Regions from separate parts of the Agarivorans sp. 1_MG-2023 genome, predicted to be linked through region 1. Evidence: predicted binding sites of a transcription regulator. Region 1 holds the regulator's gene; each other region holds the start of a gene.
The links. Region 1 encodes sigma-54, which starts transcription at its own class of promoters, with help from an activator protein. Its sites were predicted from a motif close to GTTGGCACGNNNNTNGNNT; they were not measured.
Positions count from the first base shown of each region.

Region 1 (5,909 bases):
CTAAAAACCCCAAAGTCATTGAAGACTCTTGGTTAGCCTTTGACGCCTTAAAGCTGATGAAAGCCAAATCAATTAACGGCTTGTTTGTATTAAACCAACAGACCGTAGTGGGGGCCTTTAACATGCATACCCTGCTGCAGGCTGGAGTATATTAATGACGATTAACACGCCTTATGGCTCGGTAAGCTCGCAAAACTTTACCCGTGCTAAAAACATCAAATTGCTTATTTGCGATGTTGATGGAGTGTTTTCCGATGGCCGGATTTACCTTGGCAACGATGGTGAAGAGCTAAAAGCCTTTCATACTCACGATGGCTTTGGCATTAAAGCCTTGTTAAACATTGGTGTAGAAGTGGCCATTATTACCGGCCGCCAATCTACTATCGTAGAAAAACGCATGCAGGCTTTAGGTGTAAGCCGCATTTACCAAGGCCAACAAAACAAGATGGTGGCCTACCAACAAATGCTCGAACAACTCAACCTGTCAGCTGACAAAGTGGCATACATTGGCGACGATGTGGTTGATACACCGGTAATGCGCGCGTGTGGCTTAGGTGTTGCAGTACATGACGCCCACCCGCTGTGTAAACAAGATGCTAACTTAGTTACCATTACCCCAGGTGGTTTTGGCGCAGTACGCGAGCTTTGTGATCTGATACTGCAAGCCAAAGATCAGCTAGAATATGCTCAAGGTATGAGTGTATGAATCGCGTTACGCTGTTTTTTGCGAGCCTGTTCGTTCTCGCCTTGGTGTTGTGGCAATTAAGCCCCTCAGATCCTAAACAACAAAGCGCTCAACGCGAAGCCAGCAAGCCCAACTTTGTTGCAGAGAAACTCTATAGCGTCAGCTTTGGCGAAAACGGCAGCCCACGTTACCGTATCTACGCCGAACAAATGGAGTTTTTTGAACAACTTAAGCACACAGAATTTACTCAACCAAAGATTTTGGTTTACCCAGATCCTCGTCAACCTGTATGGCAAATTGTGGCTGATCACGCTACAGTACAGCAGCAACAAACTGTCACCTTAAATGACAATGTAGTGATTAAAAACTTAAGTCGTGGCGAGTATGTTCGCGACATAATTACCGAAAGTTTGGAAATCGATCTGCAAAGCGAAACCATGAGCAGCGATCAACCTGTTACCGTGTATGGCCCATCGTACGAACTGTATGGTGTTGGCATGGACGGTGATCTAGCTAACGAAATAGTGACTTTATTAGATGATATCGAAGCGGTTTACCACAACCCACAAGAGTAAGTTAGCGCTAGCGGCTAGCTTGTTTATGCTTTCTTGGGGTTCTCAAGCACTTGAAGACGACTTCAACAAACAAATTATTGTTGATGCCGACCGCCAGCAGGTCAACATCAAAGAAAACCGCGTCACTTTCTACAATAATGTAGTGGTGACTCAAGGTTCAATAAAAATGCACGCCGAAGAACTCAGCGTAATAGGTAGTGAAGAAAAAGGCAGCGAGGTGATGATCGCCAAAGGCGAACCGGCAACTTTTTACCAACTACTAGACAGCGGCAAGCCGATTGAAGCAGAGGCCAACGAGGTGCGTTACGATTTAAAAACGCAGACCCTCACCTTAACCAACAATGCTCAGCTCAAGCAAGAAGAGAGCTTAGTAAAAGGCCAAATGATTAAATACAGCATTAATAAACAAGAGATGGTTGCTCAAGGCGATGAAAATAATCGCGTAACCACTATCTTCCTGCCTCAGCAATTAGAAGAACTCTCCCCCGAGGACAATGAGTAATCATGAGTACCTTAATCGCTGAGAACCTTGCCAAAAGCTACAAAGGTCGCAAGGTAGTAAAGAACGTCAGTTTAAATGTAGAAACCGGGAAAATTGTTGGTTTACTAGGGCCAAACGGCGCCGGTAAAACCACTACCTTCTACATGGTGGTTGGTCTAGTGCCGCGAGACCAAGGCCGAATACTTATCGATGACGATGATCTGTCTAGCACCGCTATGCATACTCGTGCACGAAAAGGCATTGGTTATCTCCCGCAAGAGGCCTCTATCTTTCGCCGTTTATCGGTAGAAAAAAATATTCTGGCGGTATTAGAAACCCGTAAGGATTTGGACAAAGAGCAGCAGATTGGCGCATTGGACGATTTGCTAGAAGAGTTTCACATTGGCCATATTCGCAAAAATCTTGGTATGAGCCTGTCAGGCGGAGAGCGTCGCCGGGTAGAAATTGCCCGCGCCTTAGCCGCAGCCCCTAAGTTTATTTTGCTTGACGAACCCTTCGCTGGGGTAGATCCTATTTCCGTTATTGATATTAAAAAAATCATTGAACACCTGCGTGATCGCGGTCTAGGTGTATTAATTACCGACCACAATGTAAGGGAAACTCTCGATGTTTGTGAGCATGCCTATATCGTTAGTCAGGGTGAATTGATAGCCTCAGGTAAGCCACAAGAAATACTTGAAAACGAGCACGTGAAACGAGTTTATCTCGGTGAACAATTCAAGCTATAGTTAAAGTGCAGCTTAGAAAATAATATAAAAAGAAGGGATAGCGGTAGTTAATGAAAGCATCTTTGCAGTTGCGTCTTGGTCAGCAGTTAACCATGACCCCCCAGTTACAACAGGCCATACGCTTACTCCAGCTTTCAACCCTGGATTTACAGCAAGAAATTCAAGAGGCTCTGGAAAGTAACCCTCTGCTTGAGGCGGATGAGTCACATTCGAATGATAGTGACGCAACAGACGCTAAGTCAGCCAATGAAAAATCTACAGAAGCCGAATCTAGCGCCGACGTAGACAGCAGCCAAATGGAAGCTGGCGATGCCATTAACCAAGAAACTGTTTCTGATGACCTGCCCGTAGACTCCACTTGGGACGATATTTATAGCGCCAGTTCCGCGCCAGCTAGCTCATCGAGCGGCAGTAGCGGTGGTGACGACAATGATATGTTATTCCAAGGCGAAACCGTTGATTCCTTACAAGATCACATGCTGTGGCAAATGCGCCTTACTCCTTTCAGCGAAGTAGACCAAGCCATTGCTTTAGCCATTATTGATGCAGTAGATGAATCAGGTTACCTCACACAAGATTGTGAACAGTTATTAGATGGCCTCAATTCTAGTGACAATAACGACTTAGATGTAGAGCTTGACGAAATTGAAGCAGTACTAAAACGGATTCAGCATTTCGACCCCGTAGGCATTGCCGCGCGCTCGCTACAAGAATGCTTGTTAATTCAATTAAGTCGTTTTTCCCCAGAAACACCATGGCTAAATGAAGCCAAAGATGTGGTGTCTAACCATATCGATGTATTAGCCAATCGAGATTTTCGCTTATTGGCTCGAAAGACCAAATTAAAAGAAGACCAGCTGCGCGAAGTGATGCGTTTGATTCACACCTTAGAGCCACGCCCGGGTAACGCTGTTGAGCCAAACCAAGCCCAATACGTTATTCCCGATGTTTCCGTAGTGAAGCGTCAAGGTCGCTGGGTGGTAGAGCTAAACCCCGATGCGATGCCGAAGCTAAGAGTAAACTCTCACTATGCATCCTTAAGTAAAACGTCTAATGCCACCGATACTCAGTTTATCCGTAGCCACTTACAAGAAGCCAAGTGGTTTATTAAGAGTATTGAAAGCCGCAACGAAACCTTACTCAAAGTCTCTAACTGTATCGTTCACCACCAACAAGCCTTCTTCGAATACGGTGAAGAAGCAATGAAGCCAATGGTGCTGAACGATGTAGCCGAAGCAGTAGAAATGCACGAATCAACAATTTCGCGAGTGACAACTCAAAAATTCATGCATACACCTCGCGGCATTTTCGAACTTAAATATTTCTTCTCTAGCCATGTGGCTACCGATGGCGGCGGTGAATGTTCATCTACCGCTATTCGTGCATTAATTAAGAAACTGGTTGCTGCCGAAAATACCAGTAAACCTCTCAGCGATAGTAAGATTGCTGATATTTTGGCAGATCAGGGGATCAAGGTGGCAAGGCGTACGATTGCAAAATATCGTGAGTCTTTAGCGATACCACCTTCTAACCAACGTAAGAGCCTACTTTAAGGCCAATCAAGGGGACTATATTTATGCAAATTAATCTTACCGGACACCACGTTGATATTACTGAGTCTTTAAAAGAATATGTCCATAACAAGTTTGCCAAGCTCACTCGACGATTTGACCAGATAAACAATGTTCATGTCATCCTCAACGTCGAGAAGCTCAATCAAATCGCAGAAGCCACCTTACATTTAAATGGCGGTGAATTATTCGCTACCGCTGAACATTCAGATATGTATGCCGCCATTGATGGCCTCATCGACAAACTTGACCGCCAAGTTATCAAACATAAAGAAAAACTTAACAAACATTAGTCACCTCCATGCAAATAGATAAAGTACTAAGCTTGGATTGCACTCAAAGTGCAGTCCAATGCTCTTCAAAAAAACGCGCCTTAGAAATCATTAGTGAACTAGCCGCTGGTCAACTGGATACGACAGCTCAATGTATATTTGAGAGTTTGTTGAATAGAGAAAAAATGGGCAGCACCGGTATCGGGCAAGGCGTGGCAATACCTCATGGCCGCATTGATAAACAGCATCAAACAACCGCTGTTTTTTTACGTTGTGATCCTCCAATTGCTTTTGACGCCATTGACAATAAACCTGTTGATTTGGTTTTTGCCTTACTGGTACCAGAAGATCAGTGTAAACAACACCTCAACACCTTATCTCAAGTAGCTGAAAAACTTAACGATAAGCAAGTATGCAAACAACTTCGTTGTGCACAAAGTGATGACGAATTATACGACATCATGGTAGCCTAATACTCTAATCACCGTTAGGGATAGTCATGGAACTCATTATCGTGAGTGGGCGTTCTGGTTCAGGAAAAACCGTCGCCTTGAGAGTACTAGAAGATCTGGGCTACTATTGTGTAGACAACCTCCCGGTTGTGTTATGGCAATCTCTTATCGATAACTTAAAAAATACTTACTCTAAAGTAGCAATAAGTATCGATATTCGAAACCTTCCAGACGAACCTTCGCCGATAGGCCAAATTATTCGCAACGCCGGCCCTGATGTGAATCTGTTAAGCATTTTTTTAGATGCTAAAGACGAGGCGCTGATCCGCCGTTACAGCGAAACTCGGCGAGTTCACCCGCTGAGTCAAACCAATTTGTCTCTGGCTGAAGCGATTGAATCGGAAACCGAGCTGCTGGCACCGTTATCTCGAAATGCTGATTTACGCATCGATACTTCACGCTTATCAGTGCATGAGCTAAGTGGCTTAATTCGCTCTAGAGTAACTGGCGATCAGCAACAACAGTTAATTTTAGTGTTTGAATCATTTGGCTTTAAAAACGGCGTGCCTAATGATGCTGACTATATGTTTGATGCTAGATTTCTGCCTAACCCTCATTGGCAAGAAGAGTTGCGGCCACTGACAGGCTTAGATAAACCTGTTCAAGAGTATTTATCTGCACAAGCTTTGGTCAATCAATACATTGAGCAAATTCGTGATTTACTACAATCTTGGTTACCGCATTTGGAAGCCAATAACCGCGCTTACCTAACCATTGCCATTGGTTGCACTGGTGGCCAACACCGCAGTGTTTACGTAGCAGAAAAATTAGCTGAACACTTTAGTGCCCAGCGTAAAGTACAACGTCGCCATCGCACTTTGGAACACCGTCTTGAAGCTCACTAGGCAAGTTATCGTTAAAAACAAGCTGGGGTTGCATGCTCGCCCAGCGACAAAACTGGTAGAGCTGGCCCAGAAATTTGATGCTGAACTAACCATTATCGATGGCGAGAAAACCGCCTCTGCCGCCAGTGTAATGGGCTTGTTGGTGTTAGCCAGCGCTCAAGGAAATACCTTAACCATTATTTCCGAAGGGGACGATGCCACTGCCGCTTTAGATGCCGT
Region 1 is NZ_JAUOSJ010000008.1:172,766-178,674, forward strand. Features, by position in the region: gene Q4592_RS13560 (KpsF/GutQ family sugar-phosphate isomerase) at 1-155, shown strand, start outside; gene kdsC (3-deoxy-manno-octulosonate-8-phosphatase KdsC) at 155-706, shown strand; gene lptC (LPS export ABC transporter periplasmic protein LptC) at 703-1,260, shown strand; gene lptA (lipopolysaccharide transport periplasmic protein LptA) at 1,286-1,762, shown strand; gene lptB (LPS export ABC transporter ATP-binding protein) at 1,765-2,490, shown strand; gene Q4592_RS13585 (RNA polymerase factor sigma-54) at 2,541-4,043, shown strand; gene hpf (ribosome hibernation promoting factor) at 4,067-4,354, shown strand; gene ptsN (PTS IIA-like nitrogen regulatory protein PtsN) at 4,363-4,806, shown strand; gene rapZ (RNase adapter RapZ) at 4,833-5,690, shown strand; gene Q4592_RS13605 (HPr family phosphocarrier protein) at 5,656-5,909, shown strand, end outside.

Region 2 (5,909 bases), on a different contig from region 1:
TGCAATAAATAGTTTCCGTCTGAGCTTACGTAAAATAAACCTTGGCTGGTGGCTACTTCATAAATACCCGCCAGCGGCGTTTCAGCAATAGAGTCAACACTCACCCCTAAACGTGCTTCAATGACATGTTGGGTTTTACTGGTATCTAGTTTAACAGCGCTTAACTGGGCTGCGTCTTCACTCCACGCGCTATTTAGGCTCAGGCCGAATAAACTCATCGACAACAGTAAGGCCTTGGATAATTTCATTAAATCTTCTCCGAATTAGGGGTGTTTAAGCAGACCGTGCAAACACAGCAAAACTTACCGTCTCTATGGCTTAAATGCAAAAATTTTAATTACAAAGCGGTTACTAGCACGTTTAAGCGCGCGGATGATGCTGCTGGTACACCGAGCGTAAACGCTCATTAGCAACATGGGTGTAGATTTGCGTAGTAGACAAATCGCTATGGCCTAACAGCATTTGTACCACACGCAAATCAGCACCATGATTCAACAAGTGGGTAGCAAATGCATGACGCAAGGTATGCGGCGACAAATGACTATTTATACCCGCCAAACTCGCATAACGCTTAATGCGATGCCAAAAAGTTTGCCGAGTCATTTGGCTACCACGCAAGCTAGGAAACAATACGTCACTCTCTTGTTTAAGTAACATTGGGCGGGCGTGTTTTAAATAGCGCTCTAATACATCGACAGCCTGTTCACCTAAAGGCACTAAACGTTCTTTACCGCCCTTGCCTACAACTCTGACTAAACCTTGGCGCAAACTCACCTGTTCTATTTGTAAACTCACTAACTCGGTAACACGCAAGCCAGTGGCATACAAAACCTCTAACATGGCTAAGTCTCTATGCTGAATCGGATCATCGAGTTGCGGCTCATCTAACAAGGCTTCAACTTCACTTTCACTTAAGGTGCCAGGGAGCTTCTTCTCCAGCTTGGGCTGTACCAGCAATGCACAAGGGTCGTTGGTGCGGATTTTATCCTGCAGTAAAAAACGATAAAAACGCCGCATGGTAGATAACTGCCTAGCCGCACTAGCAGGCTTTTGACCTAACTCAAATCGGGAAGCGATAAACCCTTGCAAATCCAATGCTTCAGCTAATTCAATCGCAAGCTGTTTGCCCTGTAAATAACAGGCAAGCTGGTTAAGATCGTTTCGGTAGGAATTAAGGGTATTTTCTGCAAGGCTATGCTCAAACCACAGTTGCTCGATAAAACGGTTGATATGCGGATTATCTATTTTGCTGGCTTTTGGTTTAACTTGCTTACTTGGCATTTCGCTCACTACATTACAAAGCTAAGACTTAGCATATTGGTGTTACTAAAGGCTTTTGGTACACTGCCCGCGCACTCTCCAACGCTTTAAAGGATGCATAGCATGCGCATTGGCCTGTTCTACGGCTCTTCTACCTGTTACACCGAAATGGCAGCTGAAAAGATTCAAGCTGAATTTGCTGAGCACAACCTTGATGTATTCAACATCAAAGATTGCGACGTGCAGCAAATGAGTGATTATTCGCTACTTATCCTCGGTATTTCTACCTGGGATTATGGCGAATTACAGGAAGATTGGGAAGCGGTATGGGACAACCTTGAAGGCCTAGATTTAAAAAACAAAACCATCGCCCTGTTTGGCTTGGGTGATCAAATTGGTTACAGCGAATGGTTTTTAGATGCAATGGGCATGTTGTTTGAGCAATTAGCCCCTTCTGGCGCAAACTTTATTGGCTTTTGGCCAAACCAAGGTTACGAATTTGAAGCCTCTAAAGCGCTTACTGAAGACGGAGAATTCTTCTATGGTTTAGCGCTAGACGACGAACACCAGTTTGAACAAAGTGATGAACGCATTCATCAATGGTGTGAGCAGCTGAAAGAAGAACTGAAACAGTTAGCCTAAACCTAAGCCAATGCTCGTTAGAAGCTTACTACTCCAAACATAAAAATGCCCTGACAGCTATCAGGGCATTTGATGTTCACCTAATATAAATTAGTTTACTTTACGCTTTCGAGCAAAACCAAGCCCCACCAAACCTAAACCAAAAATAGCCAAGCTTGCAGGCTCAGAAACTGTTGCAGGAACGTCTTCATTTAGCACAATATCATCAACTAAAAAGATACCACCAAAACCCAAGCGTAACTCATCGATCAAGCCTGTTTGAGCGCTATAGTACTCATAACTACCATTTAAACTAGTATCAACAGTCCACGCTAACACACCATTATTGTAACCTTGCAATACACCAAACGAAGAGTCTGCGCCGCCAGATTCTTTACCTGTAGCCCATTTCTTCGCCCAAAGGCCATCAAAAGTAAAATCTGCACCATTTTGTTCTGTAATAACGCCCACACCACCACGGTTATTTAGCATACCAAATTCACCGCTTTTAGCGCCATAATTCCAACTAGAACCTTCTAAATCTAACCAGTCTAGAGTGCTAGAGAAGTTAAAACCTTTGTAAGTTTGGGCATGCCCGTATTGGTTTTGCACACTACCGCCAGGTATATCTTCGAATGATAAGATAGTGGCACTTAGTTGATTGGCAAACAAAGTTAGAAACAATAAAGGGAACAGCTTAGTCATTGATAATTATCCTAAAGTAACATCATATTTTATATATTCATCGCAGGCTAAAGCAAAAAACAGACCATCCGCAAATATTCAAATTAATCAGTAGGTTAAGATTATTTCGAATATCATATCACTAAAAATGTAAATAAAGCCGACACATTTAACCGGCTTTAATAAGATTTAAATTATAAATATATGTAACTCAAAGCTTTATCGTGCAAGAACAGTTAACCAGATACCCTACCTAAATAAACCTTAGCGCTTAATATTTAGCTCTTTAGTCAGTAGTTCCAGCACTTCGACTTGTTCTAACAAAGACTTAATCGCTTGGTCTGAACCTTGAACGAGTTCGGTCACCAACACCGTTTGATCACGCAACTGGTGAGTATCGTCCGAAATGCCTGTCGCTACCGCACCTTGTTCTTCGGAAGCGGTAGCAATCTCAGAAATTTTTGCCGAGACCATATCAGTACGCTGGTGAATATCAGCAATAGTTTGGTGCACCCCGCCCATCATCTCTTTGCTGGTTTCGCCGCGCTGCACACTTTCTTTCACTGTAGAACTTAAACCGGAACTGGTAGATTGCAGCTCTTCAATCATCGATTGAATCTCTACCGTAGCTTGTTGGGTGCGCCCAGCTAAACTACGTACCTCATCGGCCACCACCGCAAATCCGCGGCCTTGCTCGCCAGCTCGTGCCGCTTCAATAGCCGCATTTAAGGCCAGTAGATTGGTTTGCTCTGAAATAGAGTTAATAGTGGTGACCACCGCGCCAATATCTTGCGTGCGCTGTTCTAGCTGAGTTACCGCTTGTTCCGCCCGTTGCACGTCATTCATTAGGTGCTCAATGGCGTCTACGGTTAGCTCAACTTTTTGTTGCCCATCACTAGTGGCTTGATTAGCTTGGTCGGTTTGCTCGGCGGTATCATTAGCGTTTGCGGCAACGTTGCGAATTGTCACCACCATTTGCTCAATAGCACTGGCCAGCGAGTCAACCCTGTCTTGCTGCTGAACACTAAGGCTGTTGCATTGTTCACTGGTACTGCTTAGTTGCTCGCAAAGCTGCTTTACCAAGCCATTGGTGGCATTGGTTTCGCTTACCAGTTGATGCTCGCGCTCTGCGACTTTATCAATAATGATGGCGATAGAGCTAAATTCATCACGTACTGGGAAATAGTTTAAACGATAGGTTAAGTCACCTTTGGCCAGCATATCTAGGGCGTTGTGTATTTGGTACATCGCCCCACCAATAAAGGTCATGATGTAATAAAACAGCAAACCCGCCACAAATAAAATGGCCGCGATACTGGCGTACTGAAATCCCGAAAACAAATCAAATATTGAGGTATCGTCGTGTTGTGAGGTCACTGTATTTTGCCGTAACGAATATCCCGCACGCGATAACACGCTGCGTAGTTGCTCTGGTTCGGCTTGAATCACTTGGCTTAGCAATTGCGCTTCTTGCAAATGTACCTGCGCCAAATGCTGTTCAAAATTACTTGATACAATCAGCAAAATGGCCACCAAGGCCAACATGGGGAAGGCAAACATTAACAGGAATTTCTCCTGTAACTTTAAATGAATGTTATAGCGATCGATCCATCTAAATGGGACTTCTTTCATGACAAACTCCATTTTGTATTGCACTGCGCAATTAATGATCATCCATGTTATGACCCGTGCTGAATGAATGCGAGATCTCGCCGTTCAGCTAATGAGATAAGACAAACAAAAAAATCGTAAGCTAACCGATTGTGTTGATTTTTTATGATGAATAAGTAGAACTAAAGCGCCAGCAGGGCTGCTAGCGCTTTAACAATTAAGCGGTTTCAACCACTTGTTGTTTGCTATCGCGAACAAATACGCTAACCATTACCGCTGCTAGAGTGGGTAGTAACCAAGCAAAACCTTGTGAGAAACCAGGCAGTACATTAAAGGCATCCATATTTACGCCTGCCGCTTTAATCGCATCCAGTACCCCAAAAATAGCGGCTACACCAATAATTAAACGAGCCGCCATTTGTGGGCGATTAAACCAATCCACTAAAAGATTAAAGGCAATCAATGCTACTGCAACCGGGTAAATACCTATCAGAATAGGAATAGACACAACCAATAGTTGATTCAAACCAATGTTAGCAACCAGCGCACAACACGCTGCCGTTAGAATAGCCGTGAGCTTGTATGAGATTTTGGTATTGTCACTCACATAAGTAGAAAACGAAGAAATACCACCAATAGCGGTGGTGAAGCAAGCTAAGCCAACCACTGTAGACAATAGAAACTGTCCTTTGGCACCAAATAGCACGCCAACATAGGCAACAATGATTTCGCCACCGTTTTTAGCCTCTGGCGCTACACCAGTAGCGGTTGCGCCTAAGTAGAACAGCACTACATAAAACAAAGTGAGTCCCACTGCGGCAATTAAACTGGCTTTAACCAAGTAACCAAATTGCTCAGACTTACCCGATACACCTTTGCCATTTAGCGCATCAATCATCAATACACCAAACATTAGGGCAGCCAAGGCATCCATGGTGTTGTAACCATCGATAAAGCCTTGACCAAATGGCATATAAGCAAAGTTTTGTTGAGCCGAGGCGATTTCGGCAAACGGTGCACTAAATACACTCACACCAATCACTGCGATACAAATAACCAACAGCGGCGTAATAATTTTACCTACGGTGTCGATCAAACCGCCACGACGTAAAATAAAGAATAGTGCTGCGACAAAGTAAAACAGAGAGTAGCCAATTAAGGTTAGCTGGCTAGCGCTTTCCACCAAAGGTACAAAACCTAGCTCATAGGCCACTAAACAGGTACGAGGAATACCAAACATTGGCACTAACACTAAATAAATAGCCAGTGCGATAGCATTGGCCACTTTACTTGGCAAATAACGACCTAGATGAACAATGCCACCGCCAGCTTTGGCAATTGCCAACAAGCCTAGCAATGGCAAACCTACCGCTGTCACTAAAAATCCAAGCATCGATAACAGCAAGTTATCGCCAGCTAACATGCCCGCCATAGGTGGAAAAATTAAGTTACCCGCGCCTAAAAAGAAGGCAAATACCATCATCCCTAAACTAATTGTGTTCCATGATCCAAGTGCTTTGGTCACGTGTATTCCTCGTTGTAGATTGCAATCATTTATAATTTTAAGCAGAGAAGTATATAGCATGGCTTTTAAACATAAAACCAGTATATCGAACTACATTAATGATAATTGATCCAACTCAACACCAACAAAAATCACATTTTAAGGTACAAATCCCTACAGAGATTAACGAACTGAGTAGAGTAGCTTTTATCTTGTTGATAGATAAGAA
Region 2 is NZ_JAUOSJ010000005.1:321,041-326,949, reverse strand. Features, by position in the region: gene Q4592_RS09830 (thioredoxin fold domain-containing protein) at 1-248, opposite strand, end outside; gene xerD (site-specific tyrosine recombinase XerD) at 361-1,281, opposite strand; gene fldB (flavodoxin FldB) at 1,375-1,902, shown strand; gene Q4592_RS09815 (PEP-CTERM sorting domain-containing protein) at 1,993-2,586, opposite strand; gene Q4592_RS09810 (methyl-accepting chemotaxis protein) at 2,830-4,197, opposite strand; gene brnQ (branched-chain amino acid transport system II carrier protein) at 4,394-5,701, opposite strand; gene Q4592_RS09800 (tRNA1(Val) (adenine(37)-N6)-methyltransferase) at 5,833-5,909, opposite strand, start outside.
Region 2: a site for sigma-54 is predicted at 2,637-2,655, ahead of Q4592_RS09815 (PEP-CTERM sorting domain-containing protein). Genes of this name have one in related genera too.

Region 3 (5,909 bases), on a different contig from region 1:
AACATGGAGGCTGCGTGGGCTATTAGCAAACAAAAAGTCATGCACTAAACTGCCATCTTTAAGCACTGCTTGCGCGCGAATTCCCGCAGGGTAGGGCCGTAAATCATGAATGTTTAAACTGGGACAGTACTTCCTTACTCGTTGTAAATAGCCTGATTTAAACAAAGAGTCCTTTGTTTCCTTAAAGCCACTGCCTAAATGCTGTTTAGCCACTTTCCAAAAACCGGGGAAGCTCAGCATTTGCTTGGTATCGGCTAAGTTAAAAGAGGCTTTGTTATAACCCTCTCGTGACCAGCCTTGCACTGCGTTTGGCCCAACCGTTACCGTTCCATCAATCATTTTAGTCAGGTGCACCCCCAAAAATGGCAATTCGGGATCAGGAATGGGGTAAATGAGGTGTTTGATTAGCTGGTTGTGGCGGGGCTGCAGTTGATAGTACTCGCCTCGGTAGGGAATGATTTGGAAGTTGATATCAATGTTTAGCATTTTACATAAACGGTCAGCCATAAGGCCACCGCAGCTAACGAGATACTTGCCGCTAAACTGGCCATGTTGTGTATTCACAGTGATTTGAGAGCCACTCTCTGTTAGCCCGTTCACCTGATGTGAAAGTTTAATTTCACCACCTTGCTGGGTAAACAATTCAGCTATTTTTTGGCAAATTTGAGGGTAACTCACAATACCAGTATCGTTAACCTTAAGCGCACCTAAGCCTGAAATATTTGGTTCCAGTTCAGTTAGTTGCTGGGCTGATAACTGGCTTATTGCTATTTCGTTTTCTATGCAACGAGCGGCTAAATCGTGCATACGGCTTAATTCGAGAGGGGTCGTCGCAACCAGTAATTTCCCGCACTGAAGGTAAGGAATGTCGTGTTGTTGGCAAAACGCGACGGTTTGCTTCAAACCTTGTTTACAAAATTGCGCTTTTAAACTGCCCGGCGGGTAGTATACCCCAGCGTGAATGACGCCGCTATTATGCCCGGTTTGATGAAAAGCTAACGAAGGCTCTTTTTCTAGAACCACTATTTTGGCTGAAGGGTGATTTTGCTTTAGCTGCCAAGCTGTGGCTAAACCCACAATTCCGCCGCCAATTACGATGTAGTCGTAACTCAATGGATAATCCTTTTGACTCATTACTCAAGGTGTTGAGCCTAGTTATTTTGGCACAAAATCCGAAGCTTAGACTAAAGATATCAATCTGCTGCTGAATTCCAGTTAATGCAATGATAAGGTCAAACTTATCAATGCCCTATAGAGAACTGTAAATGGACTTTACTATTTATCATGGTGTGTTACTGCTGGTGGTAGGGCTAATCGCTGGTGTGATTAACACCTTAGCAGGCGGCGGCTCCAATTTAACCTTGCCAGCATTAATGGTAATGGGGATGCCAGCAGAAGTGGCTAATGCCACTAATAGAGTGGGCATTTTTTTACAATGTTTAACCGGTGTTTTGGGTTTCAAGAAGCACGACAAGCTTGATACTGAAGATGTCGTTCCCATTTTGTGGCCCACCTTAGTGGGAGGACTAGTGGGAGCGGTTGCTGCTTCCTATTCACCAGCTTGGATTATCAAATACCTGTTACTGGGGGCAATGTTGGCAATGGCGGCATTAATGCTGTTTAAACCCAGTGCCGTTGCGCCAGAACCGGGCACCCTTGCTCGCAAAATGGACGATACGCCTTCAGCTAAGTGGAGCTTGGGTTTAGCAGGGTTTTATGGCGGCTTTGTTCAGGCCGGCGTAGGGTTTATTTTGATCGCAGCATTGGCCGGCAGTTTGCGCTACGATTTAGTAAGAGCAAATGCGCTTAAATTAGTGTGTACCTTATCTTTTACCAGTATTGCTCTGGTGGTGTTTATTGCCAGAGGGCAAGTGTTGTGGTTGCCGGGTTTAGTGTTAGCGGTGGGTTACATTATTGGTGCCCATTACGCTGTAAAGTTTGCTATAAAAGCGGCGACTAATACGCTTAAATGGTTTCTGTTTGTTATGACTTTGATTGGCTGTATTGCCGCCTTAAGGTTTTAGTTGAAAGGATGTACTAATGAAAAAGACAGTTATTTTTGTTGCCGTATTGTTGATAAGTGCATGTAGCGGCAAACCAGAAGGCATAGAGCCGGTGAGTAATTTTCAGTTACAAAAGTACTTGGGAACTTGGTATGAAGTTGCCCGTTTAGATCACTCATTCGAGCGTGGCATGAGCCATGTGACCGCAACTTATAGCTTACGTGATGACGGCAAAGTAACGGTATTAAATAAAGGCTTTTCTGAGCAGGAACAACAGTGGTTTGAAGCCGAAGGTATTGCTCAGTTTGTTGACTCACCAGACATTGGGCATCTCAAAGTGTCCTTTTTTAGACCATTTTATGGTGCTTATGTCGTGTTTGCCTTGGATGAGCAAGACTACCAATACGCGTTGGTTGCTGGCCCTAACCGAAAATATTTATGGTTGCTTGCTCGAACGCCTGACTTAGCTCACCAAGTGAAAAGAGACTTGGTTCACGAGGCTAAAGACTTAGGCTACGATGTAGATGCGTTGATTTATGTAGATCATCACTCTGAAGTGATTACTTCTCAAGAATAAGAATTTGTCTTAGTAAAGGAACAAGTATGTGGACTGAGGGTAAAGTAATTGAACGTATTGATTGGAATGATGAGCTATTCAGTTTACGAATTAAGGCCGATATTACGCCATTTGTCGCTGGGCAATTCATTAAGTTATCAGAGTTAAGAGAGGGCAAGCGAGTAGCTCGTGCCTATTCATTAGTTAATCCTCCTGATACCGATTACCTAGAAGTGCTTGCGATTAAGGTAGAGCAAGGCTTGCTGTCACCTAATCTTCATCAATTGAGTGTTGGGGATACCATCGATGTCTCTAGCAGTGCCGCAGGGTTTATGGTGTTGGATGAAGTGCCCGAGGGGAAGCATTTGTGGTTAATTGGCACCGGAACTGGAATAGGACCGTATTTCTCAATGTTAGAAACGGCGCAAGCTTGGCAACGTTTTGAGAGAATTGCGTTGGTCTACGGCGTGAGAAAAGTCAAAGATATCGCTTATAAAGATCTTATTGATAAATACCAAGCAGAACACCCCACACAGTTCCAGTTTCAAGCCATGGTTACTCGTGAAGACTGCGAAGGTGCGCTTAAAAGCAGAATCCCTGAAGCCTTAGCGAATGGGTCGTTGGAGCAAGGGCTTGGCCTTACATTAAGCGCAGAGCATTCCCAAGTGATCATGTGTGGTAACCCCGAAATGATCACCGATGCGCAAGTAATCTTAGAGCAAAAAGGTTTGAAGAAAAATTTACGACGTAAACCTGGGCAAGTAACGGTGGAGCGATACTGGTAGTGCGTTTTATGAGCATTGATGTTAATCTGCTCGCATCAAATTTTTAGCTCCTGAACATCAACCTAGTTTTTAGTGGTTACAAAAGCAACGCTTGTTGTCAGTTTTCTTTACAATGTTACAGTTTTACTGAATTTTTTAACTGTAACGTATTGGAAGTAAAGACTTAATTTTATTGGCTTGTTTATTGCTTTGTATTGGTCAGGACGGTTTTTAAATAATATACAGAATGCTATTTTGGGGGCGCTGTGTTTAAACAAATTTTATTAGTAGCAACGTGTGCTGTGTCTATGTCAGCTTTCTCTGCGGAGCAAGTTTGGGATTTTGATGATGGTTCACTATCCGGCACTGGAAACGGTAACTCTCTGGATATGTCTGGATTAAGTGTTACTGGTTGGTCGGATACCGCCAACCCTAATGACGGACGTATTAAAAATACCAAACTTAGATATTCGAACTCATATGGCTTGATGTCTGATAACAGAGATGAGCCGAACAATACTCCGCAACATTCTATCGACAGCTACGGCAACGATTTTGATATGGTTTTGCTAACTTTTGATGAAGCGGTAAATCTAGCGGGCTTCACTTTAGGTTGGGCCAGTGAAGATCACGGAACTAATAGGCAAGCTAGTCACGCAGATGTTTCAGTATTGGCTTATTCGGGCAGTGATGTTGCTACTGTGAATAATCAAAGATGGGCTGATTTAGCTGGTTTAGGTTGGACAACAGAAGCCGAAGTAAGTAATGCCGACGATTACGCTTATCAAGCTATTGATTCAGATGCTGTGTCTAAATATTGGTTGATTGGTGCATACAACCCTATATTCGGTAACTTGAACTGGTCTGCTAACAACGATGGATTCAAGCTTGCTGGTGTAAATACCGAAACACCTCAGTTTGCTGCTACTGTTCCAGAACCAGGTACAGTACTGTTATTTGCAGCGGGCCTATTTGGTATTGCACTACGTACCAGAAAGCGCCAAGCTTAAATACAAAATTCCTTTTCCTGTTTAGCGAAAAATACGAAATACTCTGTATTTCGTATTTTTTTGTCTTTTTTTTGCCTCTGGTTCATTAGATACTGTTTGTCGGTTAATTGATTGACCCTCGCTGTAACAAGGAACCTGTTTGCCAATGAAAAAGTCTTTTCTCCCTTTCTTACTTTTGTGTGTTGCCGGCTTTAGCTCTGCTAATGAGCAAGCAAATGAATACGAGTTGGCCGTTAAAGCCTTTCATAGTGGGGAAGAAAACGAAGCTTTTATTCATTTAAAAAATGCCTTAACGGCTAACCCTGAACATCTTTCTTCAAAGCTGTTACTCGCAAAGGTGTATTTCAACGCTAATAATTTAGGTTCAGCTGAAAAACAACTGGAGGAAGCACTCAACCTTGGTGCTGATATTAATTTAGTATTGCCAATGCTTGGTAATGTTCTATTGCTGCAAGGAAAGACCTCCGAAGTATTGGCTTTTGAAGAACGAGCGAGCGAGTTTTCGCGACAAACTCAGTTTGAGTGGAAGCTGTTGCGTGGACGGATCTACTTATTAAACTCCCAAGCTGATTTAGCGCGTAAGGAGTTTGAGCAAGCGACGAAGTTAATCCCTAATAAACCTAGTGCAATGAATACCTTGGCTACTTTATATCTGCAGCAGAAAGAGTATGTTCTGGCTGAGCAGTGGGTTAAACGTTCTTTAAGCATTGCTGAAAACAATGAGCGAACGTGGCTATTAAAGGGAAACTTAGAAGCAAATCAAGGCCAGATGAGCGCCGCGCTAGAAAGTTATCAGAAAGCCTATAGTTTAGATCCTGAAGACCCTAAAGTTTTACGTAGTTTGGTGATGACCCACCTTAAAGCTAATCAGCTAGAAGAGGCTAAGCGCTACTTAAAGAAAGTCCAAGAACAGACTCCTAACGATCCTACCGCTATTTTAATTAGTGCTACCTTGTTAAGTGATGAAGATAATGCTGAGCTGGCTGAGCAAGCGCTTACTGAATTATCTCAAAAGGTATCAGCTGCAGAAGGCGAAGAACTGACTGATGCAAATACGCTGTTGTTTATTCAAGGTGCCTCAGAATTTATTTTAAAGAATGATGAAAAAGCCCAGCAGTACCTGAGCCAGTATTTACGGCAGAAACCCAGTGATTTAGGCGCAACAAGAATGCTTGCTAAGGTGTATTTGCGTTCGGGCGAGCCTTATAAACTGCAGCTACTCCTTCAAGAAAACTTTGATTATATTATTCGCGACCTCGGATTGTCGGTACAGTTGGTATATCTCTATATAGACGCAGGGCGGTTACGTGCCGCGCAACAGGCTTTTGAGCAAATTCGCGCTTATCATAGCGATTCAAATTATGTGGTTATATTAGAAGCTGAGCTAGCACGAGCGAGTGGTGAAGCAGGGCGAGCTTTAAGTTTGTTGCAAACTTTATCTTATAGCGAAGTAGACGCCCCGATAAAGTGGCTGCAGTTGAAAGGTGAGTTGGCTCTACAAGTTAATAATTATGCCCAGGCTAAACTTGCAGTAGAAGAGCTGATTGGCCGAAATATTAAAACCAGCCCTACGCAA
Region 3 is NZ_JAUOSJ010000003.1:283,361-289,269, forward strand. Features, by position in the region: gene lhgO (L-2-hydroxyglutarate oxidase) at 1-1,113, opposite strand, end outside; gene Q4592_RS05640 (sulfite exporter TauE/SafE family protein) at 1,266-2,024, shown strand; gene Q4592_RS05645 (lipocalin family protein) at 2,041-2,580, shown strand; gene Q4592_RS05650 (ferredoxin--NADP reductase) at 2,607-3,344, shown strand; gene xdp1 (exosortase-dependent surface protein XDP1) at 3,590-4,333, shown strand; gene Q4592_RS05660 (tetratricopeptide repeat protein) at 4,479-5,909, shown strand, end outside.
Region 3: a site for sigma-54 is predicted at 3,516-3,534, ahead of xdp1 (exosortase-dependent surface protein XDP1). Genes of this name have one in related genera too.

Region 4 (5,909 bases), on a different contig from region 1:
CCGATTAAGCTCAACGAAACTCAGAAGCAATTGCTTAAAGATTTCGAAGAGAGCTGTGGTGGGTCTGCTGGTAGCAAACATAAACCTAAAGCCGAAGGATTCTTCGACGGGGTTAAAAAGTTTTTTGATGACTTAACCAGTTAATCGATTAACTAAAGAAAAAGCGGCATTAGCCGCTTTTTTTATGCCTATTGGTTGGCGTATTGCATAGAGCTTAGCCATATCAAAACCCAGTTTAGCTATGTTATTATTCGGTAAAACAATAGGGTAGCTAAATGATAAGCCTAGTATTGGGTGGTATTAGAAGCGGCAAAAGTTCGTGGGCCGAAAAGCAGTTTAGTTCGCTCAATAACAGCAAGCCGGTGTACATCGCTACAGCGATGGCCAGTGATACCGAAATGGCTCAGCGCATTCAGCACCATCAATCCTTAAGAAAAGCGGCTTTTGATACTCATGAGCTGGATTTTTCGTCCGAGAACTTAAGTGATGTACTGAGCCAGTACGCTATGCAGAATACACCTGTGCTGTTGGAATGCATGTCGACTTGGCTGGGTTGGTGGTTATGCACAGATAAAAGTCCGAATGATCAATTACAGGAAATAAAGCTGCAAACCTCGATGTTGCTGGCTTGTCTTGAGCAGTTTTCTAGTGACTTAGTGATAGTGAGTAACGAAGTCGGCCTAGGTTTAGTTTCTGATAACCCCATGGCGAGAATGTTTGCTGATGAATTAGGGCGTTTAAATCAAGCTTTAGCTGCAAAAGCCCACAAGGTTGTATTAATTAGCGCTGGATTGCCGCTAATATTAAAGGATACGCAGGCTTAAAGGTTTGCCTAGAATGGAAGTCATACATGAATAAAATGCTAAAAACAGCAGTAGTCACCGTTTCGCTAGCGGCTTTACTGAGTTGCTCTGCTTCGCCAACAGGGCGTAAGCGGGTATTACTTTATGATGATTCGAAGATGAGTGCGTTAGGCGCTCAGTCTTTTGATGAAATCAAAAAGCAAGAAAAGATCTATAACGACAAAGCAACCAACGACTACGTGGCGTGTGTATCTAACGCGGTAACCGCAGAAATTCCTGGTCACTATGGCGATGAAGACTGGGAAGTGGTGGTATTTGATTCAGAACAAGTGAACGCATTTGCTTTGCCAGGAGCCCATATTGGTGTGTATACCGGGTTGATTCAAGTGGCAGAAACACCGGATCAGCTGGCCACGGTGATTGGTCACGAAATTGCCCACGTATTAGCAGAGCACAGTAACGAGCGATTATCACAAAACCAAATCGCCGGTATTGGCACCGCTGTTGCTGCTGTAGCTATTGGGGTGAGCGATGACGTTAAACACAAAGGCGCAGCCATGGCAGCTTTGGGCTTAGGTGTTCAATATGGCGTATTATTGCCTTATGGTCGAACTCAAGAGAGTGAAGCCGACGTAATGGGTTTAGACTTAATGGCTAGTGCGGGATTTAATCCGCAAGCCAGTGTGGCCTTATGGCAGAACATGGCGAAAGCCGGTGGTGGTTCGGTTCCCGAGTTTTTGTCTACCCACCCTTCAAATAAAACCCGTATCGCCGACTTAGAAGCACGAATGTCGCGTGCTACGCAATTAGAAAAGCAAGCTATCGCCCAGGGGAAAGTGCCCCAGTGTAAACGCCCGGCAAGTTTTGATATAGACAGTGAAAAGTCAGATGCCGATAAAACTAGCAACGCAGAGTGATATTGAAAACATCTGCCTGGTTCAGCGGAAAAGCTGGCAGCATGTTTACTCACCGCAACTAGTAAAAAAAATGTTCAAAGTGTTGCCCTCCAGTTTGCACCAAAAGCTTTGGCAGCAACGAGTAAGCAATGACAATAACCAAGTGTGGGTGCTAAAAAATCCACAACTAGAAGGGTTGTTAATGCTAGAGAAACAAGCTGACGAAACCGAGCTAGCAGCCCTATACCTTTTGCCTAAAACGATTGGTAAGGGTTGGGGGCGCGCAATGCTTAAACACGCTTGTCAGCAGGCGAATGTGAAGCGGTTACATTGTTGGGTGATGCAAGATAACGAGCATGCCGAGGGTTTTTACCGCCATTTAGGTTTTACCTTTGACGGAGAGCTTCGTAAAGTGGCGTTTTCTGGTAGTGACTTTGTGCAAAAAAAGGCGCATTTAGCCACTGATTCGCGGTTTTTCTAGCCACTTTATGTTAACCTTTTGGCTCTTTTTATTGATTAGATTTAAGAGTTGAAATGAGCGATAAATATCAAGGCGCAGCAGCGCAAGCAAGTTACGGTTACGGCCTTCAAATTGGCGAGCAAATTGAGCGCGCAGCATTCGACGGATTAGAGCTAAATGCCATGTTAGATGGTATTCGTGATGTGATGAGTGGTGCTCAACCACAACTTGACGAAGCAGTAATTGGTGCGGCTTTCCAAGAAATCACTAAAGATATCGAAGCTAAAAAAGCTGAGCAGCATAAAGAAGCAATGGCTGAAGGCGAAACTTTTCTAGCTGAAAATGGTTCTCGTCCTGAAATCAACAAAACTGAAACGGGTCTTCAATATGAAGTACTTGTTGAAGGCGAAGGCGAAACTCCAAGTGCTAGCAGCAAAGTACAAGTTCACTATGAAGGTACTTTAATTTCTGGTGAAGTATTTGATAGCTCAGTTCAGCGCGGCCAACCTGCAGAGTTCCCTGTGAACGGCGTAATCAAAGGCTGGACCGAAGCACTACAACGCATGAAAGTGGGTGACAAGTGGAAACTTTACATCCCTCAAGAGCTAGCATATGGCTCACAAGGTGCTGGCGCGGCAATTCCTCCGTTTGCAGCATTAGTATTTGAAGTTGAGTTATTAGCTATTCTTGGCTAATAGCTATAAACCTTCTTAAAGAACCGGCCATTGGCCGGTTTTTTTGTATAGAATGACCCACCTGAATTACTCTACATTTTTCAATACACTCTCAATGATTGATTGAGCGCTGCCATCTTTAAGCATTTGTTTAAATGCCTCATCGAGTTTTGCCGCTAGTTCGACATGATCTTTATGTACATAATGATAGAGCTTTAATTGGTCAACAGGTGGTTCAACTAAGCTAACATTGTTGAGCTTAAGCGCCTTTATACGCTTTAGGCCTAACCAGCGTTCTTCTACCACTAGGTCTGCTCTACCTATACTCATAAATCTTAAGGCTGAATCTAAGTCTTGAAGTTGGCTAGTTTTGGGAAAACCTAAGGTGGCTATTTCAGCTGCCTTTAAACTACTGCGATAAGCAATGCTGTAGGGTTTTAAGCTCTCATATCCTTCCACTTTTAGATCACTTAAACGAGTAAAAACCACATTCTCTGAGCTTAAGTAACTGGTAGGAATTTGAATTAAATTGGCGTACTTAGTCTGTAAATTGTCGATACGAAACATCTCAGCATCGTACTCGCCGCTATTGGTTGCCTCCAAGGCGTTTGCGCTAGGTAATAACTCAAATACAACGCGTTCTCCCGCGCGGTAATAAGCTTCAATTAATAAAGCTTGCCCCATTTCTGCGAGTGGCCCGCTAATCACTTGGGTTGTACGGTACGTTTTAGCGGATAGGGTGGGTGATAACATCAAGCAAAACAACAAATAGAATACAAGGTTCTTCATATTTCTTAACTTGTTTTAATACAATTCGTAGATTATAGAGACGAAAAACAAAATAGTCGAACACCTAAATAGCGGGTTATTTCCTTATGAATCGTTATGACTTGGGGTTTTGTCTCTCACTCGAAAACACTGATAAGTAACGGTATGGCCTTACGTACTATCTCTATTCTTGTGCGCCAAAGTTGTGCGACGGTGGTCTAAGTTAGTGAATTCATTGAAAAAATACAAATACTACTTAAGGGGTATAAATAATTTTAAGTTGATGATTTATAGCGTTAAAAAAATGTGATCTAGATCTTGGCACGTGATTGGCTACCTACTAAGTATTAACACCTTATGATTACTTCAAACTAGGTACTTAGGAGCAGGGATGCAAAAATTAATCACCGTTAACTTACAACAAATTATTAAAAAAACCATTGCTACAGCTGTGCTCTCGGCCAGTGTTATTGGCTTTACTCATGCCGAAGTGGGAGAGCCTGAAAAAGAAGATTTAAAATTTGGTTTTATTAAGTTAACCGATATGGCGCCGTTAGCGGTAGCTTATGAGAAAGGCTACTTCGAAGACGAAGGCCTTTATGTTCAGCTAGAAGCACAAGCGAACTGGAAGGTTTTATTAGATAGGGTGATTACCGGTGAGCTAGATGGTGCTCATATGCTAGCGGGTCAGCCACTAGGTGCAACTATTGGTTTTGGTACTAAAGCCGACATTATTACAGCCTTCAGCATGGATTTAAACGGTAACGCGATTACTGTATCAAACGATATCTGGGCGCAAATGAAACCACATGTGCCTCATGAAGGCGGCAAGCCCGTTCACCCGATTAAAGCCGACGCGCTGAAGCCGGTTGTTGATAGTTACATTGAGCAAGGTAAACCGTTCAATATGGGCATGGTGTTTCCAGTGTCTACCCACAACTACGAGTTACGTTATTGGTTAGCGGCTGGCGGTATTCACCCTGGTTACTATGCGCCACATAAAGGTGATACATCAGGCAAAATTGACGCAGATGCCCTGTTGTCGGTGACACCGCCACCGCAAATGCCATCTACCATGGAAGCCGGAACTATTTACGGTTACTGCGTGGGCGAACCTTGGAACCAACAAGCAGTATTTAAAGGCATTGGTGTACCGGTTGTTACCGATTACGAGATTTGGAAAAATAACCCAGAAAAAGTATTTGGAGTGAGCCAAGGCTGGGCTGATGAATACCCAAATACTCACATTCGGGTCGTTAAAGCGATGATTCGCGCCGCTAAGTGGTTAGACGAAGAGAACAATAAGAACCGTCCAGAAGCTGTGAAAATTTTGTCTAAAAGCCAATACGTAGGTGCCGATTACGACGTTATTGCTAACAGCATGACCGGTACTTTTGAGTACGAAAAAGGCGACAAACGTGAAGTGCCAGACTTTAACGTATTCTTCCGCTACAACGCGACTTACCCATACTACAGCGATGCAATTTGGTATTTAACGCAAATGCGTCGTTGGGGACAAATTTCAGATAACAAACCAGATTCTTGGTACATGGATATTGCCAAAAAGGTTTACCGTCCAGACATTTACGCGACAGCGGCAAAAGAGCTGATTGCTGATGGTGTTATTGATGCCTCAGAGTTTCCTAACTTCAAAACTGAGACTGGTTTTAAACCACCGCAAACACACTTCATTGACAATATTGTATATGACGGCTCAAAACCAAATGCCTATTTAGATAAGTTCGACATTGGTTTGAAAAAAGACGACAAGATCTAAGTCATATCATTACTGAGAGCGGCCGGGCTTAGTGCCCGGCATCGAGATTCGCAAAAGGAGTTGTAGTGATGAAAGATAAATTAATTCACTCTCTAGAAACAGTAGGTTTGAGCCCTGTAGTACCCATGGTGCGTTTGGCCAGCGGTGAAAACCCAAAGCAGCAATTAAGTGAAATTTTTGAGCGTATTGGATTGCCTTTTCTGGCGATTGCTTTGTTCTTACTGCTTTGGAGTGTATCGGCAGCTAAGGTGCAAACCAGTCTAGGGACCTTACCTGGCCCTTCGCAGGTGTGGCAGCAGTATCAGGGTTTGGTGGTTGAACACCAAGAAGAGCGGTTAAAAGAAGAAGCTTTTTATCAACGCCAAGAAGTGCGTAACGAAAAAAAATTAGCTAAGAACCCCGACGCCAAAATAAAGGTTCGCCCTTATACCGGAAAAGAAACCTTTTTTGACCAAATTCTTACCAGTTTATTTACCGTGTTTACCGGCTTTATTTTAGCGAGCATTATCGCCATTCCTATTGGTGTAGCAT
Region 4 is NZ_JAUOSJ010000002.1:457,528-463,436, forward strand. Features, by position in the region: gene dnaJ (molecular chaperone DnaJ) at 1-144, shown strand, start outside; gene cobU (bifunctional adenosylcobinamide kinase/adenosylcobinamide-phosphate guanylyltransferase) at 276-824, shown strand; gene Q4592_RS04135 (M48 family metallopeptidase) at 860-1,720, shown strand; gene Q4592_RS04140 (N-acetyltransferase) at 1,791-2,180, shown strand; gene Q4592_RS04145 (FKBP-type peptidyl-prolyl cis-trans isomerase) at 2,234-2,854, shown strand; gene Q4592_RS04150 (ABC transporter substrate-binding protein) at 2,921-3,622, opposite strand; gene Q4592_RS04155 (CmpA/NrtA family ABC transporter substrate-binding protein) at 3,993-5,378, shown strand; gene Q4592_RS04160 (ABC transporter permease) at 5,504-5,909, shown strand, end outside.
Region 4: a site for sigma-54 is predicted at 3,919-3,937, ahead of Q4592_RS04155 (CmpA/NrtA family ABC transporter substrate-binding protein). Genes of this name have one in related genera too.